Regions from separate parts of the Streptomyces dengpaensis genome, predicted to be linked through region 2. Evidence: riboswitches for the same ligand, from Rfam matches in the RefSeq annotation. Region 2 holds a riboswitch; the other holds the start of a gene.
What was found. A riboswitch is a leader RNA that binds a small molecule or an ion and turns the genes downstream of it on or off. The one in region 2 is predicted to bind glycine.

Region 1: it holds a riboswitch for glycine, as region 2 does, so the genes downstream of both, gcvP (aminomethyl-transferring glycine dehydrogenase) here and gcvT (glycine cleavage system aminomethyltransferase GcvT) in region 2, are expected to answer to the same signal.

What each region holds. Positions count from the first base shown of each region.
Region 1 is NZ_CP026652.1:7,447,694-7,463,592, forward strand. It holds gene clsA (cardiolipin synthase ClsA) at 20-628, shown strand; gene C4B68_RS34670 (mannose-1-phosphate guanyltransferase) at 743-3,238, shown strand; gene C4B68_RS34675 (DUF881 domain-containing protein) at 3,336-4,241, shown strand; gene C4B68_RS34680 (small basic family protein) at 4,238-4,570, shown strand; gene C4B68_RS34685 (DUF881 domain-containing protein) at 4,576-5,538, shown strand; gene C4B68_RS34690 (FHA domain-containing protein) at 5,600-6,559, shown strand; gene ftsR (transcriptional regulator FtsR) at 6,602-7,357, shown strand; gene C4B68_RS34700 (bifunctional nuclease family protein) at 7,444-7,917, shown strand; gene C4B68_RS34705 (MerR family transcriptional regulator) at 8,194-8,829, shown strand; gene C4B68_RS34710 (DNA polymerase IV) at 9,343-10,740, shown strand; gene C4B68_RS34715 (PRC-barrel domain-containing protein) at 10,857-11,228, opposite strand; glycine riboswitch at 11,343-11,438, shown strand; gene gcvP (aminomethyl-transferring glycine dehydrogenase) at 11,616-14,501, shown strand; gene C4B68_RS34725 (DUF5999 family protein) at 14,728-14,934, opposite strand; gene C4B68_RS34730 (hypothetical protein) at 15,322-15,899, opposite strand, start outside.
Region 2 is NZ_CP026652.1:2,636,666-2,652,564, reverse strand. It holds gene C4B68_RS11900 (SDR family NAD(P)-dependent oxidoreductase) at 862-1,653, shown strand; gene C4B68_RS11895 (lysophospholipid acyltransferase family protein) at 1,693-2,421, shown strand; gene C4B68_RS11890 (FAD-binding oxidoreductase) at 2,418-4,118, shown strand; gene C4B68_RS11885 (hypothetical protein) at 4,243-4,437, opposite strand; gene C4B68_RS11880 (L-serine ammonia-lyase) at 4,536-5,903, opposite strand; gene glyA (serine hydroxymethyltransferase) at 6,063-7,322, opposite strand; gene gcvH (glycine cleavage system protein GcvH) at 7,336-7,713, opposite strand; gene gcvT (glycine cleavage system aminomethyltransferase GcvT) at 7,903-9,021, opposite strand; glycine riboswitch at 9,056-9,168, opposite strand; glycine riboswitch at 9,169-9,269, opposite strand; gene C4B68_RS11860 (AAA family ATPase) at 9,447-10,124, shown strand; gene C4B68_RS11855 (enhanced serine sensitivity protein SseB) at 10,238-11,005, shown strand; gene C4B68_RS11850 (enhanced serine sensitivity protein SseB C-terminal domain-containing protein) at 11,255-12,013, shown strand; gene C4B68_RS11845 (ABC transporter permease) at 12,468-13,466, shown strand; gene C4B68_RS11840 (ABC transporter substrate-binding protein) at 13,524-15,275, shown strand; gene C4B68_RS11835 (ABC transporter permease) at 15,348-15,899, shown strand, end outside.

The sequences.
Region 1 (15,899 bases), 4.8 Mb from region 2:
TCCCACAGGAGGCCCCCGGGTGGAGGTCCAGGAGACCCGCGTCCAGACAGACCGGGTCCTCACCATCCCGAACATCCTCAGCATGGCGCGCCTTGCCGGCGTACCCATCTTCCTGTGGCTGATCCTCAGGCCGGAGTTCGGCGGTCCCAAGAGTGACGGCTGGGCGCTGCTCGTGCTCATGCTGAGCGGTATCAGCGACTATCTGGACGGGAAGCTCGCCCGGCGCTGGAACCAGATCAGCAGCCTTGGCCGGCTGCTTGATCCCGCCGCCGACCGGCTCTACATTTTGTCGACTCTTGTGGGCCTCACCTGGCGCGAGATTCTCCCGCTCTGGTTGACCGCTGTACTTCTGGCGCGCGAGTTGCTTCTGCTGGTGATGGTGGGCATCCTCCGGCGTCACGGCTATCCGCCGCCGCAGGTCAACTTCCTTGGGAAGGCGGCCACGTTCAACCTGATGTATGCTTTCCCGCTGCTGCTGCTCAGTGACGCAAGTGGATGGATCGCGTCACTCGCTGCTATTTTCGGCTGGGCGTTCGCCGGATGGGGTACAACGCTCTACTGGTGGGCAGGGATCCTCTACGTGGTTCAGGTCCGCCGTCTCGTCAGGGCGGACGCCATGGCCGATTGAGCTCGCCGATTGTGCGGCTGCAGTGGCTCGATGGCCCGCGGACGAAAAGTGCGGGACAATCTGGACGGGTGAAGTCGGCTAGACCGTCATCTCTTCAAGGAGGACGCTTCCGACATGAAGGCCGTCGTGATGGCCGGAGGCGAAGGCACACGCCTTCGTCCCATGACCTCAAGCATGCCCAAGCCGCTCCTGCCCGTGGCCAACCGCCCGATCATGGAGCATGTGCTACGGCTGCTCAAAAGGCATGGGCTCAACGAGACCGTCGTTACTGTCCAGTTCTTGGCATCGCTGGTCAAGAACTACTTCGGTGATGGCGAGGAGCTCGGCATGGAGCTCACCTATGCCAATGAGGAGAAGCCACTCGGTACTGCCGGCAGCGTCAAGAACGCCGAGGAGGCGTTGAAGGACGACGCCTTCCTCGTGATCTCCGGTGATGCTCTGACCGACTTCGATCTCACTGAGCTCATCAATTTCCACAAGGAGAAGGGCGCGCTGGTCACGGTCTGTTTGACGCGCGTACCGAATCCGCTCGAATTCGGCATCACCATCGTGGACGAAGAGGGCAAGGTCGAGCGCTTCCTGGAGAAGCCGACCTGGGGGCAGGTCTTCTCGGACACCGTGAATACGGGCATCTATGTCATGGAGCCCGAGGTCTTCGACTATGTCGAGGCCGATGTGTCCGTCGACTGGTCAGGCGACGTCTTCCCTCAGCTGATGAAGGAGGGCAAGCCGGTATACGGCTATGTCGCCGAGGGCTACTGGGAGGACGTCGGCACCCATGAGAGCTATGTGAAGGCGCAGGCCGACGTCCTGGAAGGCAAGGTGGACGTCGAGCTCGACGGCTTCGAGATCTCCCCGGGCGTGTGGGTGGCCGAGGGCGCCGAGGTGCACCCCGATGCGGTGCTGCGTGGACCCCTGTACATCGGGGACTATGCCAAGGTCGAGGCGAACGCCGAAATCCGCGAGCACACCGTCGTCGGCTCCAATGTCGTCGTCAAGAGCGGCGCATTCCTGCACAGGGCCGTGGTGCACGACAACGTCTACATCGGGCAGCACAGCAATCTGCGCGGCTGCGTCGTCGGGAAGAACACCGACATCATGCGGGCCGCCCGGATCGAGGACGGCGCCGTCATCGGCGACGAATGCCTTGTCGGTGAGGAATCGATCATCCAGGGCAATGTACGCGTCTACCCGTTCAAGACCATTGAGGCCGGCGCCTTTGTCAGCACCTCGGTGATCTGGGAGTCGCGAGGCCAGGCGCATCTCTTCGGCGCCCGTGGCGTGTCCGGAATCCTGAACGTGGAGATCACCCCGGAACTCGCCGTACGCCTCGCTGGGGCATACGCGACGACGCTCAAGAAGGGCTCCACGGTCACGACGGCCCGTGACCACTCCCGAGGCGCTCGTGCGCTGAAGCGGGCAGTCATCTCGGCTCTGCAGGCCAGCGCCATCGACGTACGCGACTTGGAGAACGTGCCGCTGCCGGTGGCCCGGCAGCAGACCGCCAGGGGCAGTGCGGGCGGGATCATGATCCGGACGACGCCTGGAGTGCCGGACTCCGTCGACATCATGTTCTTCGACGGGCAGGGCGCCGATCTCTCGCAGGGAGGGCAGCGGAAACTGGACCGGGTATTCGCGCGGCAGGAGTACCGGCGCGCGTTCCCGGGTGAGATCGGGGATCTGCACTTCCCGGCCAGCGTCTTCGATTCGTACACGGGATCGCTGCTGAGGAATGTCGACACCACCGGTATCGCCGAATCCGGGCTGAAGGTGGTCGTGGACGCCTCCAACGGCAGTGCGGGGCTTGTGCTGCCCAGCCTGTTGGGCAAGCTCGGCGTGGATTCGTTGACCATCAATCCCGGTCTCGACGAGTCGAGGCCGACGGAGACGGCGGACACGCGGCGGGCCGGTCTGGTGCGGCTCGGCGAGATCGTCGCATCCGCGCGGGCGGCGTTCGGGGTGCGCTTCGACCCGGTGGGTGAGCGGCTCTCGCTCGTCGACGAGAAGGGGCGGATCGTCGAGGACGACCGGGCCCTGCTCGTCATGCTCGACCTGGTGGCCGCGGAGCGGCGCAGTGGGCGGGTGGCGCTGCCGGTGACCACCACGCGGATCGCCGAGCAGGTGGCGGCGTACCACGGTACGCAGGTGGAGTGGACGACCACGTCTCCCGATGATCTGACGCGGGTCGGGCGCGAGGAGTCGACGATCTTCGGCGGTGACGGGCGCGGCGGCTTCATCATTCCCGAGTTCAGTGGTGTGTTCGACGGCGCGGCCGCCTTCGTACGACTCATCGGGCTGGTGGCGCGGACGCAGCTCACGCTCAGCCAGATCGACGCGCGGATTCCGCGGGCGCACGTGATCAAGCGCGATCTCGCGACTCCCTGGGCGGTCAAGGGACTGGTGATGCGCCGGGTCGTGGAAGAAGCCGGAGACCGGTTTGTGGACACCACCGACGGCGTACGTGTGGTCGAGGCCGACGGGCGCTGGGTGATGGTGCTCCCTGACCCCGCCGAGGCGGTCACGCATCTGTGGGCCGAAGGTCCCGACGACGCCTCCGCGGAGGCGCTGCTCGACGAGTGGGCGGCCGTCGTGGACAGCGCCGGTCGCTAAACACCCTGCACGCGCGCGTGCCGGACAAGTGCCCCCAAGGGGGCCTGTCCGGCACGCCGGTGGGGCCATTCGGAGGTAGCGCCCGCGACGTGCGACGATGTGCGGCATGCCGCAGCCACCCCCCGTTCGGAGCACACCTCCGCGCCTCTCGCGCCCGGACGCCTCCATGTCGCTGCTCACCAACGTCATGGACCACAGCCTCGACGACGGATACGCCGAAGCGGCCGCCCGTAAGAAGGCCGAGGGCACTGGTGGCATGCCGAAAACGGTGCGGGCGAAGCTCGGTCTGGCCGCCGGTCTCGTCCTCGCGGCCCTGGTCGTGACCGTGGGAGCCGCGAACGCGCGGATAGCCGCCCCTGTCGTCGCCAAGGAGCGCCAGGAGCTCATCGACCGCATCGAGCGCGAGACCGCGGCCGCCGACAAGCTCGAGAGCAGTGTCGACACCCTGCGCGCCGATGTGAGCGCCCGGCAGCGAGAGGCGCTCAACAAGAACGGGGGCGGTGAGCAGGCCGACCTGGTGAGTCTCCTGTCCGGCGCCACCGATGTGCATGGCCCCGGCGTGAAGCTCGTCGTGAACGACGCCAAGGATGCCACCGCGGGCGGAGAGGGCGATCCGCGGGGGACCTCCGGGTTCTCCGACACCGGACGCGTCCGCGACCGTGACATGCAGCGCGTCGTCAACGGGCTCTGGGAGTCGGGTGCCGAGGCCATCGCCATCAACGGACAGCGGCTGACGGCCCTGTCGGCGATCAGGGCCGCAGGTGACGCGATACTGGTCGACAACAAGCCGCTGGTGCCGCCGTACACGGTGCTCGCGGTGGGGGACGGCAAGCGGCTCGGCACCAGGTTCCAGAACAGTGCCGACGGGCTGTATCTGCACGCCCTGCAGGAGAACTTCGGGATCCGGACCAGCATTTCCGTCGAGGACGAGGTCGGGTTGTCCGCCGCACCGAGTGTGATCGTACGTACAGCACAGCCGAGCACAGAGAAGGGCACATCGTGATCGCCGTACTGGGCCTCGTCGTGGGAGTCGTGGCTGGATTGTTGGTCCGGCCCGAGGTTCCGGCGGTCGTCGAGCCTTACCTCCCCATCGCCGTGGTGGCGGCGCTCGACGCCGTGTTCGGAGGCCTGCGCGCGATGCTCGACGGCATCTTCGACGACAAGGTCTTCGTGGTGTCGTTCCTTTCGAACGTGGTCGTGGCCGCGCTGATCGTCTTCCTGGGCGACAAGTTGGGCGTCGGCGCCCAGCTCTCCACGGGCGTCGTGGTCGTCCTCGGTATCCGTATCTTCTCCAACGCCGCGGCGATCCGCCGGCACGTGTTCCGGGCGTGAGGCCGATGAGCAACAAGGACGAGACCACCCACCCCTCCGCGACCACCCACCCCTCCGAGGCCCCCCGGCCCTCCGAGGCTCCCCAGCCTGCCGGGACCTCCCGGCCCTCCGAGACCGCGGAGTCCTCCCAGCCCTCCTCCAAGACGCCTGAGAACCGGCTGCGCAGGGAACTGCCCGAAGAGGTGTCCGCCGCGGCACCCGAGGGTTCCGGGCAGGAGGAGCACGATGAGGGCTCCGAACCGTCGCTGACCGGCCGTCAGCGACTGGCCAAGGGGTTGTGGCCGCCGCGTGTGACGCGTGCGCAACTCATCGTCGCCGTGCTGCTGTTCGGCCTCGGTTTCGGCCTGGCCGTCCAGGTCGCCTCCAACAGCGACAGCGACAGCGCCCTGCGCGGCGCACGTCAGGAAGATCTCGTACGTATCCTCGATGAACTCGACAACCGTACTCAGCGTCTTGAAGACGAGAAGCAGGGTCTGGAAGATCAGCGCACCGAGCTGGAGAGCAGCTCGGACCAGGCTGAGGAGGCTCGCAAGCAGACGGTCGAGAAGGAGAGACAACTCGGCATTCTGGCGGGCACCGTGGCCGCGCAGGGACCCGGCATCACGGTGACGGTCAACGACACGAAGGGGACGGTCGAGGCGGACATGCTGCTTGACGCGATCCAGGAGCTGCGCGCGGCCGGCGCGGAGGCGATCCAGGTCAACGGCGTACGCGTCGTCGCCAGCACCTATCTGACGGACTCCGGGAGCGGAGTGAAGGTCGACGGGAACAAGATCGCCCAGCCCTATCGTTTCAAGGTCATCGGCAAGCCGCAGGACCTGGAGCCGGCGCTCAACATCCCCGGAGGCGTGGTGCAGACACTGGAGAAGGAGCAGGCCACCGTCACGGTGGACCGCTCGACGAAGATCGTTGTGGACGCCTTGCGGCAGGCGAAGCGGCCTGACTACGCTCGGTCGTCGTCCCAGTGAACCGGGGCCGCATGGCGGGCGTCCGGCGAGGGCATGAGGTTGCGGGGGGTCGGCGCACCGAATGGGTGGTGCGTGGTGGAAACTGTCTGGTGGATACGGACGTTGTGAGGATGTCCGGGTCGACCGGTGTGTTCAATCAGGGTTCGTCCTGCCCCACGGGCGGGTCTGTTTCGGTCAAGGGGAATCGCCCGTGAAGTTGTTTGCGAAGTTGTTCGGCAAGAGCGCGCGAGAGGGCAGCGGTGACAACGCGACTGCCCGGCACCGCGCACCACGCCATGGAGAGGCCGAGGGCCAGAGCGGCGAGCGCCCGCTGTTCCGGGACCAGGTCGGTGACATTTCCGGTGGTCAGGGCGCGCCGTCTGTTGACCCTGCCCAGTCAGGCCGCATAGGTTTCGGGGAACCGTCAACCTCAAGTGCGGGTGGAGGGTTTGCCTCCGACCCGTACGCGTCCCATGCCCCTGGCGGGCAGCCGCGGCAGGAGGATCCGTCCATGTCGGCCCTGGTGTGTACGAGGTGCGGGAACCGCAACGCGGAGAACAGCCGCTTCTGTTCCAACTGCGGTGCGCCGCTGCGGGGCGGTCCGGAGCGTCCGTCCGAGACGACGTCCACGATCTCCATTTCGGGCCTCGAGGCCTACGACGCCGAGGTGACGGGCCAGACGCCCTCGCCGATGCTCTCTCCCGAGGCGCAGGCGGCCGTCGACGCGCTGCCGCTCGGCTCGGCGCTCCTGGTGGTGCGCCGCGGCCCGAACTCGGGCAGTCGCTTCCTGCTGGACAGCGATCTGACCACGGCAGGGCGTCATCCGCAGAGCGACATCTTCCTGGACGACGTGACCGTGTCGCGCCGCCATGTGGAGTTCCGCCGCGCCGCGGACGGCACGTTCACGGTGGCCGACGTCGGCAGCCTGAACGGCACCTACGTCAACCGGGAGCGGATCGACCAGGTCGCCCTGTCGAACGGTGACGAGGTGCAGATCGGGAAGTACCGGCTGGTCTTCTACGCGAGCCAGCGGGGCATCTGACCCTCCCCCGGACTTCGTCCGGGGGGATCCCAGGGAAGGTCCATGCTTCAAACACCGAGCGGCGGTACCGGAAGCGGTACCGCCGCCGCGGACAGTGGGCTGATGAGCATCGGCGTGGTGCTGAACGCGCTGCGCGACGAGTTCCCCGAAGTCACCATCTCCAAGATTCGGTTCCTGGAGTCGGAGGGGCTCATCGAGCCGCAGCGGACGCCCTCGGGGTATCGAAAGTTCAGTGCGCGCGACGTCGAGCGCCTCGGCCACGTCCTGCGGATGCAGCGGGACCACTATCTGCCGCTGAAGGTGATCAGGGAGCACCTGGACGCCCTGGAGCGCGGTGAGGCGGTGCGCCTGCCGTCCGTGGGGCGCCAGCGTGACGCCGACGCCGGAGAACCGCTCGGTGATCTTTTCGGAGAGTCCGAGGCGCCCACTGCGGCCCGTGTGGGCCGTGCCGAGCTGCTGGCCGCCGCCGAGATCGGTGAGCAGCAGCTCAAGGAGTGGGAGTCGTACGGGCTGATCGCACCGCTGCCGGACGGTGCGTACGACGCGGAGGCGGTGACCGTCGCCGCGCTCGTCGTCGAGCTGGGGCGGTTCGGGATCGAGCCGCGCCATCTGCGCGCGATGAAGGCCGCGGCGGACCGTGACGCGGGCCTTGTGGACCAGGTGGTGGCCCCGCTGAGGCGTCACCGCAATCCGCAGACCAGGGCGCACGCGGAAGCCCGTACGAAGGAGCTGGCGGGGCTCACGGTGAAGCTGCACGCAGCGCTGGTGCAGACCGCGCTGGGCGTGCGATTGCCCTGATCCGAGGCGCCGGACCGGCCTGCGGATCGTCCACCCGTTCTGTGCCCGACTACCCAAACGTCCCGGGCACGGCCTAGGGTTGCTGTGTGAACGAGCTCGATGTCGTAGGTGTCCGGGTCGAGATGCCCTCCAACCAACCGATCGTGCTTCTGCGTGAAGTGGGAGGCGACCGTTACCTCCCCATCTGGATCGGACCGGGGGAGGCGACGGCGATCGCCTTCGCTCAGCAGGGCATGGCCCCCGCGCGACCGCTGACCCACGACCTGTTCAAGGACGTGCTGGAGGCTGTGGGCCAGGAACTCACCGAAGTGCGCATCACGGACCTGCGTGACGGCGTCTTCTATGCGGAGCTCGTGTTCGCCAGCGGTGTCGAAGTGAGTGCGCGGCCGTCCGACGCCATAGCGCTTGCCCTGCGCACCGGCACGCCGATCTACGGCAGCGACGGGGTGCTCGACGACGCAGGAATCGCGATTCCGGACGAGCAAGAGGACGAGGTGGAGAAGTTCCGCGAGTTCCTCGACCAGATCTCGCCCGAGGACTTCGGCACCAATAGCCAGTGATGCGCGGCACCGACGGCAGCCAGTGAAGTCCGGCACCGATAGCCGGTCACACCGGGGACGACCTGCAGTGTCAGGGCGCTCGGCCTGGCAATTGCCCACGGCCAGTGTGGTGTGGCGCGGTCCGCCCCGAGAGCATTCGGCTAGCCTTTCCCCGCGGTGGGGCACGGGAAACCACTCCTAGGGTGATTATCACTCGGCGTGCCGAGTGTGGCGATCGTTGACGCACCCCTGGTGACTGCCTACCGTCGAGAGGGCAGGTCAAGGACGGAGGTCGGCGTGAGAAGCAGCGGCGACGGTACGGCTGGGGGTGCCCCCGGACGCGGTCTGGGGGAGAGCGGCCCGTACCCGCTTCACGGCAGCGCGGCCGATCACGTTCCGCGGCGGCCGACAGCGGTGCCGGGCGTGGGTGGGGCGGTTTCCGAAGAGATCGGCTATCGCGGTCCCACGGCGTGCGCGGCCGCGGGCATCACCTATCGGCAGCTGGACTACTGGGCGAGGACCGGTCTGGTCGAGCCGAGTGTGCGGCCCGCGTACGGGTCGGGGACGCAGCGCCTGTACAGCTTCCGGGACGTTGTGGTCTTGAAGATCGTCAAGCGGTTCCTCGACACCGGGGTGTCGCTGCAGAACATCCGCACCACGGTCCAGCACCTCAGGGAGCGCGGATTCCGGGACCTGGAGCGTATGACGCTGATGAGTGACGGCGCGACGGTCTACGAGTGCACGTCGCCCGACGACGTCCACGCGCTGCTGCAGGGCGGCCAGGGGGTCTTCGGGATCGCCGTGGGGGTGGTGTGGCGGGACGTCGAGAGCGCGCTCTCGCAGCTGCACGGAGAGCGTGTGGACACGGGCGAGACGCTCGTGGGACAACACCCGACGGACGAGCTGGCGCGGCGGCGCAACCGCGCGGTCTGACGGGCGCGGTGGAAGCGGTTTGACCGGCGCGGCGCTCGCGGTCTGACGCGCGGCGCTCGCGGTCTGAGGGGTACGGCTCAGGCGGTCTGACGGGCGCGGGGCTCGCGGTCTCAGGGGTACACCCAGACGGCCTGACGGGCGCGACTGAGGCGGTCTGGCGGTGCGACGGGGCGGGTCTGACGGGCGGGGCGGAAGTCGCCTGATGAATGTGACAGAGGGTGTCTGACGGGCGGGCGGAAGGTGTCTGGCCGACCGGGCCAGCGCCGTCGGCCTGCGCCCTTCGCTGGAACACCGCACCGACCGTGTGCAGCGCGGCCAGTGACCCGGAGTAGGCCCGCCGACCGGCGGCGGCCGTGCCGGTGCCGAGGGCGCCGTCGAAGAGGCTGACGGCCCGGGACCGCGCGGCCGCCTGGCGAGTTCGACGGACGCTGTCCCGCGAGCACCGATGCCCGAAAGACAGCTGGCGCGCCGGTGGGCGCGGCATTGTCAGTGGCGTAGGGCAGCATCGGAGATGTGAGAACCGCGCCCACGATCCTGCATCTCGACATGGATGCCTTCTTCGCCTCGGCGGAGCAGGCGTCCAAGCCGAGTCTGCGCGGGAAGGCCGTCGTCGTGGGCGGGCTCGGACCACGCGGAGTCGTCGCCACCGCGTCGTACGAGGCACGCGTCTTCGGAGTGCACTCGGCGATGCCCATGGCCCAGGCACGCCGGCTGGCGCCGAACGCCGCGTATCTCGTGCCGCGCTTCGGGCTCTACCGGGAGGTCAGCGAGCAGGTGATGGGGCTACTGCGGGCCCTGTCGCCGCTGGTGGAGCCACTGAGCCTGGACGAGGCCTTCGTGGATCTGGAGGCGGGGGGAGCGGCCTGGGACGAGAGCTCGGCGCGGCTGACCGGGGCGAAGCTGCGCGCGGACATACGGGCCGGCACGGGCCTTACGGGGTCGGTGGGGCTTGCCGCCTCCAAGATGCTCGCGAAGATCGCCTCGGAGCAGGCCAAGCCCGACGGCCTGGTGCTGATACAGCCGGGGACCGAGCGCGCCCTGCTGGGACCGATGTCGGTGCGGACGTTGCCAGGCGTGGGACCCGCGACCGGGGACCATCTGCGGAGGGCCGGGATCACCACCGTCGAGGAGCTCGCCGAGGCGGGCGAGGACGAGCTCGTACGGCTGCTGGGGAAGGCCCACGGGCACGCGCTGTACGCGATGGCGCTGGCGCACGACGACCGTCCCGTGGTGGCCGAGCGGGAGGCCAAATCGGTGTCGGTCGAGGACACGTACGACGTGGACATCCACGACCGGGTGCGGGTCGGCCTGGAGGTGCAGCGGCTCGCCGACCGGTGCGTGCACCGGCTGCGCGGGGCCGGGCTGTCGGGGCGGACCATCGTCCTGAAGGTGCGCAGGTACGACTTCTCGACGCTGACCCGGTCCGAGACGCTGCGGGGGCCCACGGACGACCCCGCGGTCGTACGGGAGGCGGCCGCGCGGCTTCTGGAGGCGGTGGACACGACCGGTGGCGTACGACTGCTGGGGGTCGGCGTCTCGGGGCTGGCCGACTACACGCAGGAGGACCTCTTCGCACAGGCGCGGGCCGCTGCCGCGGAGCCCGCGGCGCAGGAGCACGCGGCGGCGGAGGAGGTGTCGGAGGAGTCCGTCGTGGAGCACGTGCCGCCCGCCGAGCGGCGGTGGCCTGCCGGGCACGACGTGCGGCACTCCGAGTACGGGCACGGGTGGGTGCAGGGCAGCGGCCTCGGCCGGGTCACGGTGCGGTTCGAGACGCCCTACTCCGAGCCCGGGCGGGTGCGTACATTCCGTACGGATGACCCGGCGTTGGAGCCGGCGGATCCGTTGCCGTTGGTGCCACGAAGACCGGGGAGTGCGGAGGGTGTGACCGCCGGCGTGCCTGAGAGGGCATGAGCCCTGCGCCGTGGCAGCTGAGACGGGTCCGCCACCGTGGGTCGTTCGTGGTTGCTCGCGCCTGCGCGACGGAGTCTCGGAATGTCACGGCCCCGCCCCCCCCCACGCGGCACGCGTCAGGCGTCGTCCGTGCCCGCCAAGTGGCCGAAATCGCGGTCCGGCAGCGGCGGAGGGGGCGTCACGTCGAGACCGTAGTGGTGGTAGAGCTGGAGTTCCTGCTCGGGGGAGAGGTGGCGCCCGACGCCGAAGTCAGGGGCGTCCTTGATCAGGGAACGGTCGAAGGGGATGCGCAGGGCGCCCTCGACGAGTTCGCTCGGCTCCAGGGGCACGAAGGCGTCCCTGCTGAACAGGCCGGTACGTATGGCCGCCCACTCCGGGACCCCGGTCGCGTCGTCGAGGTAGACCTCGTCGATCGTGCCGATCTTGGTGCCATGACGGTCGAACGCCTTGCGGCCTATCAGGTTGCGCGGATCGATGTCGGTCTGCACGGGCCCTCCACTTGGTCGCAACTCATCCGTAAGCACTACAAAAGAGCACATTGAGGAAGGCGGCCACTCGAAGGCTCGGGTCCAGTCCTCGCTGGTAGGCTGGCAGGCGGCTGCTGACCCCGTGCGGGAGAGTCCTCCAGACTTCACCGGAGGCGCCGAAGGAGCAAATCCTCCCCGGAATCTCTCAGGCTCACGTACCGCACGGACGAGGTCACTCTGGAAAGCAGGGCGGTTGCTCGACGGCTTCCGCCCTCACCGACGGTGAAAACCGGTCGTCAGCCAACGGACCGGTGAAGCTCTCAGGTTGAGATGACAGAGGGGGAGGCCGTCGGGGTACCCGTGCCGGGGTGCCCCTCGAAGGTCGCGTCAGACCAGGAGGCCTCCGCAATGACCGCCCATCGCATTCCGCTCTCCGAGCTCGAACAGGGAATCCCCTTCGAGCAGCGCCACATCGGGCCCGACTCCGAGGCACGGGCCAAGATGCTCGCGCAGGTCGGGTACGGCTCGCTCGACGAGCTGACGGCCACCGCGGTGCCGGACGTCATCAAGAACGCCGAGGCGCTGAAGCTGCCGGGCGCCCGCACCGAGGCCGAGGTCCTGGCCGAACTGCGCTCCCTCGCGGACCGCAACCAGGTGCTCGACTCGATGATCGGCCTCGGTTACTACGGCACGTTCACGCCGCCGGTGATCCTGCGCAACGTCATGGAGAACCCGGCCTGGTATACCGCGTACACCCCCTACCAGCCGGAGATCTCGCAGGGCCGCCTCGAGGCGCTGCTCAACTTCCAGACCATGGTCGCCGAGCTGACCGGGCTGCCGACCTCCGGCGCCTCGCTGCTCGACGAGGGCACGGCCGCCGCCGAGGCCATGGCGCTGTCCCGGCGCATGGGCAAGAACAAGAAGGGCCTGTTCCTGGTCGACGCGGACGCGCTGCCGCAGACCGTCGCCGTCATCGAGACCCGGGCCGAGCCGACCGGCGTCGAGGTCGTCGTCGCCGACCTCAGCGAGGGCATCCCGGCCGAGATCGCCGAGCGCGAGATCAACGGCGTACTGATCCAGTACCCGGGCGCCTCCGGTGCCGTACGCGACCTCAAGCCGGTCATCGAGCAGGCGCACGAGCTCGGTGCGGTCGTCACCGTCGCCGCCGACCTGCTCGCCCTGACCCTGCTCACCTCGCCCGGAGACCTCGGCGCCGACATCGCGGTCGGTACGACGCAGCGCTTCGGTGTGCCGATGGGCTTCGGCGGGCCGCACGCCGGATACATGGCGGTGCGCGAGAAGTTCGCGCGCAGCCTGCCGGGCCGGCTGGTCGGGGTGTCCGTGGACGCGGACGGGCACAAGGCGTACCGCCTCGCCCTGCAGACGCGTGAGCAGCACATCCGTCGCGAGAAGGCGACGAGCAACATCTGTACGGCGCAGGTGCTGCTCGCCGTGATGGCCGGCATGTACGCCGTCTACCACGGTCCCGAGGGTCTGAGGACCATCGCCCGCCGGACCCACCGCTACGCCACGATCCTCGCCGCGGGTCTGACGGCGGGCGGGGTCGAGGTCGTGCACGGCGCGTACTTCGACACGCTGACCGTACGGGTCCCGGGCCGCGCCGCCGAGCTCGTCGCGGAGGCGCGCGACCAGGGTGTCAACGTCCACCTCATGGACGCCGATCACGTGTCGATCTCCTGCGACGAGACCACCACGCGCAGGCAAGTGGGCGCCGTGTGGTCCGCGTTCGGTGTCGAGGGCGATGTCGAGGCGCTGGACGCGACGGCGGCCGACACGCTGCCGGGCGCGCTGCTGCGCACCGACGACTACCTCACGCACCCGGTCTTCCACCAGCACCGGTCCGAGACCGCCATGCTGCGCTACCTGCGCAGGCTCTCCGACCGCGACTACGCGCTGGACCGCGGCATGATCCCGCTGGGCTCCTGCACGATGAAGCTCAACGCCACCACGGAGATGGAGCCGGTCACCTGGCCCGAGTTCGGCCAGCTGCACCCCTTCGCGCCCGCCGAGCAGGCGCAGGGCTACCTCACGCTCATCCAGGAACTGGAGGAGCGGCTTGCCGAGGTCACCGGATACGACAAGGTGTCGCTGCAGCCCAACGCCGGTTCGCAGGGCGAGCTGGCCGGTCTGCTGGCCGTACGCGGCTACCACCGTGCCAACGGCGACGAGCAGCGCACCGTCTGCCTCATCCCGTCCTCCGCGCACGGCACGAACGCCGCGAGCGCCGTGATGGCCGGTATGAAGGTCGTCGTCGTGAAGACGGCGGACGACGGCGAGATCGACGTCGAGGACCTGCGCGCCAAGATCGAGCAGTACCGCGACGAGCTGGCGGTGCTGATGATCACGTACCCCTCGACGCACGGTGTGTTCGAGGAGCATGTCGCCGACATCTGCGCGCAGGTGCACGAGGCGGGCGGCCAGGTCTATGTCGACGGCGCCAACCTCAACGCCCTGGTGGGGCTCGCCAAACCGGGCCACTTCGGCGGTGACGTCTCGCACCTCAATCTGCACAAGACCTTCTGCATCCCGCACGGCGGTGGCGGTCCGGGTGTCGGCCCGGTCGGTGTGCGCGCGCACCTGGCGCCGTACCTGCCGAACCACCCGCTGCAGCCCGCGGCCGGTCCGGAGACCGGTGTCGGCCCGATCTCGGCCGCTCCGTGGGGCTCCGCGGGCATCCTGCCGATCTCGTGGGCGTACGTCCGCCTCATGGGCGGCGAGGGCCTCAAGCGGGCCACGCAGGTGGCGGTGCTCTCCGCCAACTACATCGCCAAGCGCCTGGAGCCGCACTACCCGGTGCTCTACACCGGTCCGGGCGGGCTCGTCGCGCATGAGTGCATCATCGACCTGCGCCCGCTGACCAAGGCGACCGGCGTGACGGTCGACGACATCGCCAAGCGCCTGATCGACTACGGCTTCCACGCGCCGACGATGTCGTTCCCGGTGGCCGGGACGCTGATGATCGAGCCGACCGAGTCCGAGGACCTGACCGAACTCGACCGGTTCTGCGAGGCGATGATCGCGATCCGCGCGGAGATCGAGAAGGTCGGCTCGGGCGAGTGGGCGGCGGACGACAACCCGCTGCGGAACGCGCCGCACACCGCCGCCGCGCTCGGCGGGGAGTGGAAGCACGGGTACGCGCGCGAGGAGGCCGTCTTCCCGGCCGGGGTCTCCGCCGCCGACAAGTACTGGCCGCCGGTGCGCCGCATCGACCAGGCCTTCGGTGACCGGAACCTGGTCTGCTCCTGCCCGCCGCTGGACGCTTACGGGGACTGATCAGCGCTCGGGACGTGGACGCCTACGGGGAGTAATCGCCCTCGGGCACGCGTCGGGGCCGGTTCGGAGGATGTGTCTCCGGCCGGCCCCTCGTTCTGTCCGGGCAGATGCCCTTGGTGCTCGTCCGGGCAGATGCCCTCGGTTCTGTCGGGGCAGATGCCTTTGGTTCTGTCGGGGCAGATGCCTTTGGTTCTGTCGGGGCAGATGCCTTTGGTGGTCGTGCGGCTCAGGCGGCCGTCATCACATGTCCGCTGCCCAACGGGCGGTGCGGGGCGATGATCTGGCCGTCCGGCAGGAGCTCACCGGTGTCCTCGAAGAGCAGAACGCCGTTGCACAGCAGGCTCCATCCCTGCTCCGGGTGGTGCGCCATGAGGCGGGCGGACTCCCGGTCGGCTGATTCGGCTGACGGACACGGCGGCTGGTGCTGGCACATGGATGGGATCTTTCGCTGGGTTGAGATGTGAGTGGTGGATGTGGCGTCTGTCCCGCGGCTCGATGTGTTCATGGCCGCCCCCCGTTGGTGTGTGGTCTGGGTCCCAGTGTTGCCCTACGGGCGTCAATCCGCAGGGATTTCGCGGCACCGCTTCTCACAGGTTGATGACGCATCACCCGAGCGGACGGTTCATCTCAACTCCACTGTCTCTTCGGGTGGTTCGCGATGGCCGAATGGGGCTAGTCCGGTCGGGGCGAGAGCGCGTTTTTCCTCGTACGAGCGGGGTGTGGCCCTAACGAGCAGACAGCTCTACGGCTCCGGCATCGGGCTCCGACAGCGACGTGCCCCGCGGCCGAGAGCGCGGCCGTGGGGCACGGATGGTCTCGCTTACGCGGGGGAGCTCATCAGCGGGGCGGGCGTGGGAGCGGGCGTGACCCGATGGGTGAGCACCGGCAGCAATTCGGCGACGCGGTGCGGACGGTGGGCGGCGATGCCGGGCGGGGCGGGTGCCAGCGGGACCAGGAGGTCGGTGGCGACGGGGTGGCCGGTGGCGCCGTCCGCGGCGCAGTCGCCGTGCAGCCAGAGTGTGAGCATGTACAGCTCGGGCACGGACAACAGGCGGGCCTGATACGACTGCTGCATCGTTTCGGCTTGGCGCAGGGCGTGTTCGGTGGCGGTGATGTACGGGCCTTCGAAGAAGCGCGAGAAGGCCCAGCCGTCGGGGGTCAGCATGGTGTCGGCCGCGGCCACCGCGCGTTCGCCGCAGCGGATCAGGAAGCGCCAGCCGGCGAGCCGGGTGGCAGACGCGCCCGCGGGGGTGATCCGGTCCAGGACGTGTACGGGCAGCGGGAGTTCGGGTGTGACGGGTCCCTGGGCCATGCGCAGGGACGGGGTGCGCGCCTCGCGGACAGCGGTGGGGGAACCGAGTGCCGTGAGGACGGTACGCAGGGCGGGCGCGGGAGCCG
Region 2 (15,899 bases):
CGGGGGGTAACTCTGCAGAGGCCCCGGAACGTGCGAAAGCTGTCGGGGGCTATCACGTGAGACCGGGCAACCGGCGGATCTGTGACACGTGGCCCGGTTCCGCATGGAGGCGGATGGTGCTGCTGCAGGGACGATTCGGGGCAGACCGACCGATCATGACGGCGCCTGGTGTCGGTGTCGAGGCCTTTCACACTGATGGGCGGGGCAGTGCCGCGATCACGAGGGCCGGCCTGCAACCGGGGCGTTGCCGGATACAGCGCAGGTGGATCCAGTCGGCTGCCGGGTTCGACACCTCTGGCAACGGCGCCGACCGCCGCAACGTGAGCCCTGCATTTACCGGCCCCTGCCGGGAAGAACGGGAGATCCTGCGGTATCGGAGCAGCGTCTCGGCGTGTCAGTGCAGGCAGCGTGCGCCGGGCCTTGCTGGGCATCGCTCAGCTGCGCGGCCTCGTCCCATCGGAGAACTGCGCACTTTCGGCGGGACACCCACGCCGGCACAGCGCGCGATGAGGGCCTGTGGTCATAGGGCGATTCCTGAGTCCGCATGAGCATGTGCGGAAACTCGTGTCACAGGATCGATGCCTGCCCGGTCTAACGGCATGAGCCGAGAAAAGAAGGGTGTGTCATGCGCGAGGAGTCAGCCATCGGCTGCTGCACGACCGTAGCGATTCACCTGGGTTGGCTCGTCGGACATCGCACACGGAAGCTTTCTCGGATCTTCGAGTTCCCGTGCAGAAGCGGGTTGTTGACCAGGTGGCTCGGAAGGCCGGTGTCGGGCTCGACGGCGTGGACCCCGCTCGCCACCCCATGCAATAGCTACGAGCGGGGAATTCGGATGTCGAGTAGATGTCGTATGAAACTATGCTGAACCGTACGGGAGTCGCACTTGTCACCGGTGCTACGTCGGGTATAGGAGCAGCGTTCGCGCGCGCTCTGGCAGACCGGGGATGGGACCTTGTCCTGGTGGCGCGCGACAGGGAGCGGCTCGGCCGGATGGCGGTCGAGCTCGAATCCCGGGGCCGTGCCGTCGAGGTGCTGTCCGCCGACCTGTCCGATCGCGCCGACGTCGAGCGTGTCGCCGCCCGGCTGGAGGACCCCGCCCGTCCGGTGGACATGCTCGTGAACAACGCCGGTTTCGGCGTGCACGCACCGATGACCTCGGCCGACACCGCTCCGCACGACCGGGCGATCGAGGTCATGGGGCGCGTGGTGCTGGTGCTCGCCGGCGCCGCTGGGCGGGCCATGCGCGAACGCGGGCACGGTGCGATCGTCAATGTGTCGAGCACGGCTGGGTTCGTCACGATGGGGAGCTATTCGGCCGTCAAGGCCTTCGTGACCTCGCTCACAGAGGGACTGGCGAACGAGCTGCATGGAACGGGCGTCACCGTGACGGCACTTTGTCCGGGCTGGGTCCGCACGGAATTCCACACGCGTGCCGGAATCCGGTCGTCGAGCATTCCGAACTTCCTCTGGCTCGACGCCGAGCGACTCGTCGAGACGAGTCTGCGCGACGTGCGGCGCGGACGGGTGATCTCCATGCCGAGTTTCCGGTACCGGTTGCTCATCTGGTTCACGCGTCATCTTCCGCGCCGCACGGTGCGGTGGATCTCGCGACGGATCTCGTCCAGCCGCAACGACAGTCGCACTCACTGAAGGAATCAGTGCGGGCGAGCCCGCACGGGAAGGAAGCGGATGCCCGCGACGATGCGCGACCGTTTCACCTCACGCCCTCACGCCGCGGCGCGTTTCGTCGCGCAGCGGGGGCTGCTGAAGCCCGTCGTCTGGAGGGTGACCAGCGTCACGGTACTTGGGCGCGAGCGCTTGGAGAACGTCGAGGGCGTGTATGTCGTCGTCGCCAATCACACTTCGCACCTCGACACGCCACTCATCATGGGCGCGCTGCCCCGCCGATTGGCGCGCTACCTCGCGGTGGGAGCCGCCGCCGACTACTTTTTCGACGTGTGGCGGCGGCGCGGCCTCACGGCTCTCTTCTTCAACGCCTTCCCGGTCGACCGCACCGGAAAGAACGCGCGCAGAGTGAGCGCCAAGGCTTTGCTGAACCGGGGAGTGCCGCTCCTGATCTTTCCCGAGGGAACCCGCTCGCGCGACGGATCACTCGGGACGTTCAAGCCGGGGGCGGCGGCGCTCGCCTCGTCGGCCGAGGTGCCGGTGCTCCCCGTCGCGGTCATCGGCGCGCACGCGGCGCATCCTCGCGGATCGAAGTGGCCAAAACCGGGCCGCCTTCCCGTCGGGGTTGTCTTCGGTGAACCGCTCACTGCCTTTCCCGGAGAGTCGGTGAGCGAGTTCACCGAACGCATCCGCACGGCGATTGTCACCCTGACCGAGGAGAACTCCGACCGCATCCTCGGCGCGATTGCCGCCTCACCCCACGTCGTCATACCTGAAGGAGACCGTCCGTGACCGAACCCACCCGCCGCACCGACGCAATTCGCACGGGCGATGTGAAACACATGAAGTGGTGGGGCTGGGGCGTGGAAGGCGTCGGCTTCCATCACGAGGACAAGCCCGGTTTCGCACCGTTCGTACAGAAGGCCGTCGGTCTCGATCTCTGGGCGGGCGAGCGCACCGAACGGCCCGACTTCTCGGAGTTGAAGGTGCCGGCCTCAAGGGCACCGGAGGAGTTCGTCACGGTCCTGAGCGGCATCGTCGGAGCCGGGAACACCGTCGTCGACGACCTGTCCCGGGTCGTCCACACGTACGGCAAGAGCCTGCGTGACCTGGTTCGCATCCGAGCCGGCGAGATCGCGCGCAGTCCCGATGTGATCGTCTACCCGGCCGACGAGGCGGAGGTGCAAAGCGTCGTCGACGCGGCCGTCGAGGCGGACGCCGTGATCATCCCCTTTGGGGGCGGCAGCAATATCGCGGGCAGCCTCGAGCCGCACCCGGACGAGTCGCGGGTGGTCGTTTCACTCGACCTCGGCCGCCTGGGCCGGGTGCTGGAGATCGACGCCGACTCCGGCCTGGCGCGCATCCAGGCCGGGGCGCTGGGCCCTGATCTTGAGGCTCAACTCAACCGGGACGGCTGGACGATGGGGCACTTCCCCGACTCGTTCACCCACTCGACGCTCGGCGGGTGGGTCGCCACGCGCTCGTCCGGCATGCAGTCGGACAAGTACGGCGACATCGCGGACATCGTCAAGGGACTGCGTGTCGTGCGGGCCGGCGGAGTCCTCGTGATCCGTGCCGTTCCGAGCGCGTCAACCGGGCCGAGCGTGCGGGAGATGGTAGTGGGCTCGGAGGGGCGGCTCGGCGTCATCACCGAGGTCACGGTGCAGGTGCACCGGCTCCCCGAGAGGCGTGGCATCTACGCCTACTTCTTCAAGAACCTCGACCACGGCCTCGCCGCGATGCAGGAGATCGCCGAGAGCGACGTCTCGCCCTCGGTCACCCGTATTTCGGACGCGCACGAGACGGGCTTCTCCCTGGCGACGAGCAAGGAGTCGAAGGGCATCCAGAAGAAGGCACAGGCCGGCCTCATGGCGTATCTCAAGAGGCGTGGCTGGAACCTCGACGAGATGTGCCTCTCCTTCATCGGCTTCGAGGGCGGCGAGGCGCACGCGAAGCGGCAGAAGTCGCTCGCTGACCGGATCGTGCGCAAGCATCACGGCATCGGCGTCGGTAAGGGACCCGGTGCGCTCTACGACCAGAAGAAGTTCGACACGCCGTACATCCGCGACTTCCTGCTCGACCGCGGTGCCGCCGGCGACGTGAGCGAGACCGCCGGTCCGTGGTCGAAGCTGCGCGGCATCCACGCGGCGGTCTACGAGGCGGCCGACCGCGCCTACGAGAAGATCGGCCGCAAGGGCTGGACGATGTCGCATATGTCGCACTCGTACCACTCTGGAGCCTGCCTCTACTTCACTTTCGCCTTTGTGTTCGGTGACGACCCGCTCGGCGAGTACGACACGGTCAAGCGCGCGATCCAGCAGGCGTTCCTCGATGCCGGCGGCACAATCTCGCACCACCACGGGGTGGGCCTGGAGCACGCGCCGTGGCTGGAGGAGGACATCTCGACGCAGGGCGTCGCGATCATGTCGGGCCTCTTCGGCGCCGCCGACCCGGGCGGCAACTTCAACCCGCGCAAGATCGTGGTCTGAGCGCGGCGGTCCATGGGCCCGCGCGCGTGGGCGGTTCCCGATCACGACCAGGTCGGCGCCGCGGTCGCGGCGTGGCCGCGCCGATGCCCGCTGCCGGTGGTGGTGTCGCGGGTGGGGTTGGCCATCAGGCGAGCACCGCCTCCACGGCGGGGCGGACGACGGAGAGAGAGCGCAACTCGCGTGCGATGTACTGGAGTTCGCTGACCCCGCCGCGTCCGCTCCGGCGCAGGTGGCGGCCGAGCGCGGACAGGGCGATGGTCTCGCCGATGCGGCTGCGGTGGCGCATCGCGTCGACGACGCTACGGGCTGCGTTGTACACGGGGATGGTCTCTAGATTCCAGGGACTTTCCGCCGCGTGAGCAGGGAAGGCCCTGACAGCGCCGAAAGACTCGAACACGCAGGTCAGGGCCCATCTCCTCAGCACTCGATGATGTTCACCGCCAGCCCGCCCCGCGCCGTCTCCTTGTACTTGACGCTCATGTCCGCGCCCGTGTCCTTCATGGTCTTGATGACCTTGTCCAGGGACACCTTGTGGGAGCCGTCGCCGCGCATGGCCATCCTGGCGGCCGTGACGGCCTTCACCGCGGCCATGCCGTTGCGCTCGATGCAGGGGATCTGGACGAGGCCGCCGACCGGGTCGCAGGTCAGGCCGAGGTTGTGTTCCATGCCGATCTCGGCGGCGTTCTCGACCTGTTCGGGGCTGCCGCCCAGGACTTCGGCGAGCGCGCCCGCCGCCATCGAGCAGGCCGAACCGACCTCGCCCTGGCAGCCGACCTCGGCGCCCGAGATGGACGCGTTCTCCTTGAAGAGCATGCCGATCGCGCCCGCCGCCAGCAGGAAGCGGACCACCCCGTCCTCGTCGGCGCCCGGCACGAAGTTGATGTAGTAGTGCAGGACCGCGGGGATGATGCCGGCAGCACCGTTCGTCGGGGCCGTCACGACCCGGCCGCCCGCCGCGTTCTCCTCGTTCACCGCCATCGCGTAGAGCGTGATCCACTCCATGGCGTGGGCCAACGGGTCGCCCTCCGCCCGGAGTTGGCGGGCCGAGACGGCGGCCCTGCGCCGGACCTTCAGGCCGCCCGGCAGGATGCCCTCGCGGGACATGCCGCGCGCGACGCAGGACTGCATCACGCGCCAGATGTCCAGCAGACCCGACCTGATCTCGTCCTCGGTGCGCCAGGCCCGCTCGTTCTCCAGCATTAGGGCGGAGATCGACAGGCCCGTCTCGCGGGTCAGCCGCAGCAGCTCGTCGCCCGTGCGGAAGGGGTACTTCAGGACCGTGTCGTCCAGCTTGATGCGGTCCTCGCCGACCGCGTCCTCGTCGACCACGAAGCCGCCGCCCACGGAGTAGTACGTCTTCTCCAGGACCAGCTCGCCCGCGGCGTCGTACGCGAAGACCGTCATGCCGTTCGCGTGGTACGGCAGGGCCTTGCGGCGGTGCAGGATCAGGTCGTCGGAGAAGGAGAACGCGATCTCGTGCTCGCCGAGCAGGCTGAGGCGGCCCGACGACTTGATCCGCTCGACGCGGTCGTCGGCTCCCTCCACGTCGACCGTCCGCGGTGAGGCGCCCTCCAGGCCGAGCAGCACCGCCTTCGGGGTGCCGTGGCCGTGGCCCGTCGCGCCCAGGGAGCCGTACAGCTCGGCGCGGACGGAGGCCACCGACGGCAGCAGGTCCTCATTGCGCAGACGGCGGGCGAACATCCGCGCAGCGCGCATCGGCCCCACCGTGTGGGAGCTCGACGGGCCTATGCCGACCGAGAACAGGTCGAAGACCGAGATGGCCACGGGACTCCTCACAGCGGGGGTGGCGCGGGGGGTGGTGCAGGGGGCGGGCGCCGCGCACGGATCCAGTGTGCGTGGCGATCCGGGCGCGGCGCCCCGTACATTCGTACATTTCGTACGAATGTACGTACGGAATGCTCGTATACGTACGGAATGTATGAACTACTTCAGGCCGGGGTACAGCGGGTGCTTGTCCGCCAGGGCGGACACCCGGGCCTTCAGGGCTTCCGCGTCGTAGGACGGCTTCAGCGCTTCGGCGATGATGTCCGCGACCTCGGTGAAGTCCTCGGCCGTGAAGCCGCGGGTGGCGAGGGCGGGCGTGCCGATGCGCAGGCCGGAGGTGACCATCGGCGGGCGCGGGTCGTTCGGGATGGCGTTGCGGTTGACCGTGATGCCGACCTCGTGGAGGCGGTCCTCGGCCTGCTGCCCGTCCAGCTCGGAGTTGCGCAGGTCGACCAGGACCAGGTGCACGTCCGTGCCGCCGGACAGGACCGACACGCCGTGCTCGGCGACGTCGGCCTTCACCAGGCGCTCGGCCAGGATCCGCGCGCCGTCCAGCGTGCGCTGCTGGCGCTCCTTGAAGTCGTCCGAGGCGGCGACCTTGAAGGAGACGGCCTTGGCGGCGATCACATGCTCCAGCGGACCGCCCTGCTGACCCGGGAAGACGGCGGAGTTGATCTTCTTCGCCAGCTCGGCCGTCGAAAGGATCACGCCACCGCGCGGGCCACCGAGCGTCTTGTGGGTGGTGGTCGTGACGACGTGGGCGTGCGGCACCGGGTTCGGGTGCAGGCCCGCCGCCACCAGGCCGGCGAAGTGCGCCATGTCGACCATCAGGTACGCGCCGACCTCGTCCGCGATGCGACGGAACGCCGCGAAGTCCAGCCGGCGCGGGTACGCCGACCAGCCGGCGACGATCAGCTTCGGCTTGGACTCCTTGGCGAGGCGCTCGACCTCGTCCATGTCGACGACGCCGGAGTCGTTCACGTGGTAGGCCACCACGTTGTAGAGCTTGCCGGAGAAGTTGATCTTCATGCCGTGGGTCAGGTGCCCGCCGTGCGCGAGGTTCAGACCCATGATCGTGTCGCCCGGCTTGAGCAGCGCGAACATCGCGGCCGCGTTGGCCTGGGCGCCCGAGTGCGGCTGCACGTTGGCGTGCTCGGCGCCGAAGAGCGCCTTGACGCGGTCGATGGCCATCTGCTCGACCACGTCGACGTGCTCGCAGCCGCCGTAGTAGCGGCGGCCCGGGTAGCCCTCGGCGTACTTGTTGGTCAGGACCGAGCCCTGGGCCTCCATGACCGCGACCGGAGCGAAGTTCTCCGAGGCGATCATCTCGAGGGTGGACTGCTGGCGGTGCAGCTCGGCGTCGACCGCGGCGGCCACGTCCGGGTCGAGGTCATGCAGGGGCGTATTCAGAAGCGACATGTTCTACGACTCCTCAGCCGGCGGAAAAGGCGGTGTACTCGTCGGCGGAGAGCAGGTCCTCCGGCTCGTCCGTGACGCGTACCTTGAACAGCCAGCCACCCTCGAACGGGGCGGAGTTCACCAGCGACGGGTCGTTGACCACGTCCTCGTTGATCTCGGTCACCTCGCCCGTGACCGGGGCGTACAGGTCGCTCACCGACTTGGTCGACTCCAGCTCACCGCAGGACTCGCCCGCGGTCACCGTGTCACCGACCTCCGGAAGCTGGGCGTAGACGACATCGCCGAGCGCGTTGGCCGCGAACTCGGTGATGCCGACCGTCGAGACGCCGTCCTCGGCGACCGACAGCCACTCGTGCTCCTTGCTGTAGCGCAGCTGCTGGGGGTTGCTCATGGCCTGAATTCTCCTGTACGCGGTGGAGTGGTGATGAACGGGCGGTCTTGGGATACGAGACCCGGCGCGGCGATCTACGTCACGTCGACTCGCCTGTACGGCGTGAGCCGTGTCTGCTTCCGATGCTTGTGGACGTGCCCGCCTCGTGCACCGGCGGACGTGTCTGCTTCGGGCGCTTGCCGGAGGTGTCTACTTCTGGCGCTTGTAGAAGGGCAGCGCCACGACCTCGTACGGCTCGTGGCTGCCCCGGATGTCCACACCGACCCCGGCCGTGCCCGGCGCGGCGTGCGCGGCGTCGACGTACGCCATCGCGATCGGCTTGCCCAGCGTCGGGGAGGGCGCGCCGGAGGTGACCTCGCCGATCACCGTGCCGCCGGCGACGACGGCGTACCCGGCGCGCGGGACGCGACGGCCCTCGGCGACCAGGCCGACGAGGACGCGCGGAGGGTTCTCCTGAGCGCGGGAAGCGGCCTCCCGCAGGGCCTCGCGCCCCACGAAATCGCCCTCCTTCTCGAACTTCACGACCCGCCCGAGCCCCGCGTCGAAGGGCGTGAGGGACGTCGAGAGTTCGTGCCCGTACAGCGGCATGCCCGCCTCCAGGCGCAGCGTGTCGCGGCAGGACAGACCGCAGGGGACGAGCCCGGCCGGGGCGCCCGCCTCGGTCAGCGCCTGCCACAGCTTCTCGGCGTCGGAGGGGGACACGAACAGCTCGAAGCCGTCCTCGCCGGTGTAGCCCGTGCGGGCGATGAGGGCCGGGACGCCCGCGACCGTGCCGGGCAGACCCGCGTAGTACTTGAGGCCGTCCAGGTCGGCGTCGGTGAGCGACTTGAGGATGCCGGGGGACTCGGGGCCCTGCACCGCGATCAGCGCGTACGCGTCACGGTCGTCGCGGACCTCGGCGTCGAAACCGGCCGCGCGCTCGGTCAGCGCGTCGAGGACGACCTGGGCGTTGGACGCGTTGGCGACGACCATGTACTCGGTCTCGGCCAGCCGGTACACGATCAGGTCGTCGAGGATGCCGCCGTCCGCCCGGCAGATCATGGTGTAGCGGGCGCGGCCGACGCCGACGGAGGCGATGTTGCCGACCAGCGCGTAGTTCAGGAGCTCGGCCGCCTGATGGCCGGTGACCGTGATCTCGCCCATGTGCGAGAGGTCGAAGAGACCGGCCTTCGTACGGACGGCGAGGTGCTCGTCGCGCTCGGAGCCGTACCGCAGGGGCATGTCCCAGCCCGCGAAGTCGGTCATGGTCGCGCCGAGCGAGCGATGCAGGGCATCGAGCGCGGTGTGACGGGGTGCGTTGCTGCTCATCGGTGGTGCTCCCAAGGCATGACGGCGAGGTCGTTCCTCCCCATCTGTCATCGGAACCTGAGAGGTTCGTCACGACCCCGGCAAACGGTGGTCCTGACTTGCACCTTGGGTGGAGCCACCGGTCAGCGGCCCGCTTTTCAGATGTGCCTCGCCCGCGCGGTAACGGTGCCTGAGAGATTCAAGGGAGGGACTTGCTCCTTCGGCGCCCGGGTACGCGTACGTCCCCGGAACTCTCCCGCGCGGATTCAAGCGGCCGGTATGCAGTTGGCGGGCACATCATTGCACGCATCCGTCCGGCGCGGCAGGGGCACCCTCGGGGACCTGTAACCGGCCTGTGGCAGTCCACGTACCGAAACGAGAAGCGAAGGTCATTACCTTCTCTTTACACTCAACGGGGATGGGACTCCACACCCAAGGGGAGGACGATCACGGTGAACAGGACCACGGCGTACGCGACGACCTCGGGCATCGCGCTGCCCAAGCCGCCCGGCGCCGCCCGCGCCCGGGAGGCGTGCGGACCGCTGCCGACGGCTGTCGTCCGCGACCTCCGAGCCCGCGCGGGACGCAGCCCGCACGGGCTCCACTTCGGCGCGTCGGACCTCGTCGTGGTCACCGGGCTGCCCGGCAGCGGCAAGTCGACGCTGATGCGCCGGGCCGTCACGGGCGCGCGCATCGACTCGCAGGACACCCGCGACCGCTGGGACGGCCGGATGGTCCACTGGCTGCCGTACGCGGTCTACCGCCCCCTCGTCCGTCTCGCGCACTACGCGGGGCTGCGCCGCGCGCTGCGCTCCGGCGCCGGAGTCGTCGTGCACGACTGCGGTACGCAGGCCTGGGTGCGCCGCTGGCTCGCCCGCGAGGCCCGGCGCCGGGGCGGCGCGCTGCACCTGCTGCTGCTCGACGTCCCGCCCCGCACCGCCTTGGAGGGCCAGCGCGAGCGCGGCCGGGGCGTCTCGCGGTACGCGTTCGCGCGCCACCGCGGCGCGGTCGCACGGCTGCTGCGCTCCGTCGAGCGGGGCGACCTGCCAGAGGGCTGCGGCTCGGCGGTCCTCATCGACCGCGACGCGGCGGACGTGCTGCGCCGGATCGACTTCGGCGGCTGAGCGGTCGTACGAGACCGGCTTGGCCGTCGTGCGAGCTCAGCCCCGCCGCGCCGGTCTCGTGAGCCCATTAACCTTGCGAGCCGGAACAGCGGTTCGGAGCAGGCGGTAGAGAGATGGACTTCCCGGCACAGGCGCACCCCCATCCGCACGGCGGATGGCCCGGCAACGAGCTGGAGGAGGTGCTGTCCGCGTCCCTCGGCGTGCCCTCCGCCGGTGGCCGCATCGTCGAGGTCCTCGGCCGCAGCTTCGTCTGGGTGCCCCTGCCGAACGGCGGCGGTCCGCAGAGCGGCCCGCTCGACCTGCCCATGCTGGAGATCGAGGGCCAGGCGTACGTTCCCGTCTTCAGCTCCGAGGAACAGTTCCGCCAGGTCGTCGGCGGCCACATGTCGTACACGATCGCGCCCGCCGTCGAGTTCGCCCGCGGTCTGCCTCCGCAGGTGGGCATCGCGGTCAACCCGGACGGCGTGGTCGGCGTCCCGCTGCCGCCGCCCGCCGTGGCCGAGCTGTGCCGCGCCGGGCGGACCCCGCTGGACGGGCCCGCGAGCGGCGGCCGGGTGCGGCTGTTCGAGCCCGACTGGCAGGACGACCCGGTGGACTTCCTGTCCGCGGCCTCGGCCGAGTTCGCCGAGACCGGCGTCGTGGTGACCGCCCGCCGCTGCCTGGCCAGCATCGAGGGCGGCGACCCCGTCATGTTCATCGGCGTCGAACTCTCCCTGTGGGAGGGCGATGCCCGTACCCTCCCGCTCGACGCGCTCGGCCGCGCGCTCGGCCGGGTCCCGGTCGACCGCCCCGTGAACCTGGTCCTCCTCGACGTGGCCCAGGATCCGGTGGGCGAGTGGATGCGCGCCAAGGTGCGGCCCTTCTACCAGCAGGGCCACTGAGCTCGGCCGACAGGGCTGCTGAGCCCGTGCCCGAAGGGGGGCGCGGGGTGGTGACAGCGTGCGGCTCCGCCGCGTGGGCGCGACCGGCCACGAACACGACGCACGCGCGCAACAGCGGTAAGCCCACGAGCTCTTGGGCGCTGCTGTGGGCAGAGCCACCTAAGCTGGTTTCATATCCGGGGTCCAGGTTTCACGAAGGGGCGGTTAAAAGTGAGCGCAGGCACGGCCGCGGCCGGGCAGGTCGAGCACATGCTCCGCCAGGTGACGCCGGGGCGTTACGACGCCTATGAGGCGCTCCTGCGCGCGCTCGCGACCCCGTCGTCCGGCCAGGTCTGGATGCTGCTCTGGCACGGCCAGGCCGGCGCCCCGGACGCCCAGTACGGGAACATGGAGGTGGACGGCTTCGGCTACGCGCCCTGCGTCACCTCCGCCCAGGAACTGTCGGCCAGCGGCTGGAACCGCTCGTACGAGGTCGTCGACGGCCTCGACGTCGCCCGCACCCTGTACCCCGACCACTTCGGCCTGTGGCTCAATCCGCACGCCCCGGGCGGCGGTGTCGGCATCCCGTGGCTGGATCTGCGCCGCATCGCGACGGGCCTGGAGCGCCAGCCCGCGGGCCCGCTCCGGCTCTCCGAACCGGGCATCGCGATCCCGCAGTTCTACGCCCTGCTCACGCAGAACGCGCACCGCACCCCCGCCGTACGCTCGCTGCGCCGCGCCTGGGTGCAGCCCTCGCTCGGGGCGCCCTATCTGGCCATCGGCCTTGACGTGTACGACACCTCGCCGCCGGCCGTCGACTCGGTGCGCGCGATGATGCAGCAGTCCATCGGCGCGGTCCCGGACGGGCTGCCCGTATCGACCGTCGCGATGTCCGACGAGTACGACCCGGTGGCGATGTGGCTGCGGGCCAACGCCCGGCCGTTCTACGACCGTGAGGCCCACGCGGCCCCGGCCCAGGCGCCGTTGGCGGGCGGCTACGGCTATCCGCCGGCCGGCGGCGGCTACTGACGGCCCACTCAAGGCGGCCTCCCGCCCGGCCCTGTCGTGCACCCCTGTCGTGCGGCCGTGTCATGCTGTCCGCGCCTTCCGCCTGACCTGCGCGTCCGCGGACGTAAGGGCCGGATGTCCCGCTTGGGGGCGAAAGCGGCCACCATGGCCCCTTCCGGCCCAACTGCCCCCGTCCGCCTCGCGTTACCCAGTGTTCGGATAACGGAATCCCCCTACAAGCATCACGGTTGCGCATACTTTCTCCATCAGGCCTGGCACGTGATCGTGGCGGCACTGAAGACTCGCCCATCAGACATGGGGTCATCGATCCTGTGAGCGAGCGCAAGTCGAAGGACCAGCCGGGTCATCGGGCCGCACCATCTGCGGCCGGCTTCCTGGCGTGCAAGTGAACCAAGCCGCAGACAGCGGCGGGCGTAGGCCGGTCACCACCGGCGAGAGAAGGGGTCGGGTCACTGTGACCGCACCGATCGAGACCACCGGGGCGACATCGGAAGCGCAGCCTGAGGCCGTGCTTGCCGGTGTCGACAAGGGCCAGATCGAGGGCCGTTCCCTGGGACAGATCGCCTGGACGCGCTTCAAGCGTGACAAGGTGGCGGTCGCCGGCGGTGTCATCGTCGTGCTGCTGATCCTGATGGCCGTGCTCTCCCGGCCCATCCAGGCCCTGTTCGGGCTCGACCCGAACGCCTTCAACCAGGATCTGATCGACCCCAACACCTCGCTGCCCACCGGCGGCATGGGCGGTATGAGCGCGGACCACCCGCTCGGTGTGGAGCCGAAGTTCGGGCGCGACATCGCCACCCGTATCCTCGAGGGCTCCTGGGTGTCCCTGGTGGTCGCCTTCGGGGCCACCGTCCTGTCGAACGCGATCGGCGCGATCCTGGGCGTCGTCGCGGGTTACTACGGCGGACGGGTCGACTCGATCATCAGCCGCCTGATGGACACCTTCCTCGCCTTCCCCCTCCTGCTCTTCGCCATCGCCATCTCCGCCACTCTCCAGGGTGGCGCCTTCGGCCTCGAAGGGCTTCCGCTCCACCTGAGCGTGCTCATCTTCGTCATCGGCTTCTTCAACTGGCCGTACCTGGGCCGCATCGTCCGAGGCCAGACGCTCGCCCTGCGCGAGCGGGAATTCGTGGACGCCTCCCGGGGCATGGGCGCCAAGGGCCCGTACATTCTCTTCCGGGAGCTGCTGCCCAACCTGGTCGGCCCGATCATCGTCTACTCGACGCTGCTCATCCCGACCAACATCCTCTTCGAGGCGTCCCTGAGCTTCCTCGGGGTCGGCATCCAGCCCCCGCAGGCATCGTGGGGCGGGATGCTCAGGGAAGCGGTCACCTACTACGAGGTGGACCCGCAGTTCATGATCGTTCCTGGTCTCGCCATCTTTGTGACCGTGCTGGCGTTCAACTTGCTCGGCGACGGTCTCCGCGACGCTCTGGATCCGCGCAGCCGCTGACGACGGCGCGACGAAGAGCCCATCAAGTTTCCGACAATGGAGGGGAACCCGCTCATCATGCGAAGGTCAGCGCTGGCCGCTGTAGCGGCCATCGGCTCCGCGAGTCTGCTTCTCGCAGGCTGCAGCAAGGCCGATGACAACAAGAACGACGACACCACCCAATCAGCTGGAGCCAACGCAGCGACCAAGGACGTCGTCAACGCCTCGACGAAGAAGGGCGGGACGGTCACCTTCGAGTACTCCGACGTCCCGGACTCCTTCGACCCCGGCAACACGTACTACGGGTACATGTACAACTTCAGCCGGCTGTACGCCCGCCCGCTGATGACCTTCAAGCCCGCCGCGGGCGACAAGGGCAACGAGCTGGTCCCGGACCTCGCCGCGAGCCCCGGTGTGCCGAGCGACGGCGGCAAGACCTGGACGTACAAGCTGCGTCCGGGCCTGGAGTACCAGGACGGCACGGCGATCACGTCCAAGGACGTCAAGTACGCCGTCGAGCGCTCCAACTTCGCGCGTGACGTGCTCTCCCTCGGCCCGAACTACTTCCAGCAGTTCATGGAGGGCGGCGACAAGTACAAGGGCCCCTACAAGGACAAGAGCGACAAGGGCCTGGCGTCCATCGAGACGCCGGACGACACCACGGTCGTCTTCCACCTGAACCGCGCCTTCCAGGAGTTCGACTACCTGGTCGCGACGCCGCAGACGGCTCCGGTGCCCAAGGCCAAGGACAAGGGCATCGACTACGTCAAGAACATCGTGTCCTCGGGCTCGTACAAGTTCCAGAGCTACGAGGACGGCAAGGGCGCCGTCCTCGTCCGCAACGAGAACTGGGACGCGAAGACCGACCCGCTGCGCAAGCAGTACCCGGACAAGATCGTCGTCAACCTGAAGGTCAACGCCGCCACGATCGACAAGAACGTCCAGGCCGGCGACTCGATCGACCTCGGCGGTTCGGGTGTCCAGGCCGCGACCCAGGCGCAGCTGCTCAGCTCCGCCGCGAAGAAGGCCAACACGGACAACACCTTCGGTGGGCGTCTCGTCTACATGGCGATCAACACCAAGGTGAAGCCGTTCGACAAGGTCGAGTGCCGCAAGGCCGTGCAGTACGCGATCGACAAGGCCTCGGTGCAGACCGCCGAGGGCGGCCCGATCCGCGGTGACATCGCCTCCACCGTCCTCCCGCCGGACATCCCCGGCTACGAGAAGTCGGATGTCTACGCGACCCCTGGCAACAAGGGCGACGCGGCCAAGGCCAAGGAGCAGCTGAAGGCCTGCGGCACGTCGTCGATCAAGACGAACATCTCGGCGCGCAGCGACCGCCAGCCGGAGATCGACGCGGCCACCGCGATCATCGACTCGCTGAAGAAGGTCGGCATCGACGCCAGCCTGAAGCAGTACCCGTCGGGCAAGTACTTCACCGACTACGCGGGTGTCCCGAAGTTCACCGAGAAGCAGAAGATCGGCCTGATCATGATGCAGTGGGGTGCCGACTGGCCGTCCGGCTACGGCTTCCTGCAGCAGATCCTGCACGGCAAGGCGATCGGTGACTCCGGTAACACCAACCTGTCGCAGTACAACAACAAGGATGTCAACGCCCTCCTGGAGAAGGCGATCGGCACCGAGGACATGACTGCGCGCAACGCCCTGTACACCGAGATCGACAAGAAGACCATGGACGACGCCGTCCTGGTCCCGCTGACCTACTTCAAGGTGCTGCTGGCCCGCCCGACGAACTACACCAACCTGGTGTCGACGGCGGCCTTCAGCGGTCAGTACGACTACCTCAACATCGGCACCACGAAGAAGTAGCAGCCCCGGAAGGCAGGTGAAGGCATTGGTGCCCGCGGGCTTCGCGGCCCGCGGGCACCAGCGCCGATCCCCGTGATCTCGTACATCCTCCGTCGGACGGTCGCAGCGGTGATCCTGCTGCTGGTCGTCTCCGCGGTCACCTTCGGCATCTTCTTCCTGCTGCCACGGATGGCCGGTCAGACCGCCGACCAGCTGGCCCAGCAGTACATCGGAAAGAGCCCGTCGGCAGCGGACATCGCCGCGGTCAAGCACAACCTCGGTCTGGACCAGCCCCTGTATGTCCAGTACTGGCACTTCATCAAGGGGATCGTGGCCGGCGCCACCTATGACATCGGCCCCACCACGGTGCAGTGCAACGCGCCGTGCTTCGGCTACTCCTTCAAGACCCACGTGGAGGTCTGGCCGCAGCTCACCTCGCGCCTTCCGGTGACCATCTCGCTGGCCGCGGGTGCCGCCGTGCTGTGGCTGGTGTCCGGTGTGGCGGCCGGTGTGATCTCCGCGCTCAAGCCGCGCTCGGTCTTCGACCGGACCTTCATGGGCGTCGCGCTCGCCGGTGTGTCGCTGCCCATGTTCTTCACGGGCAACCTGGCGATCCTGCTCTTCACCTACCAGTGGCCCATCTTC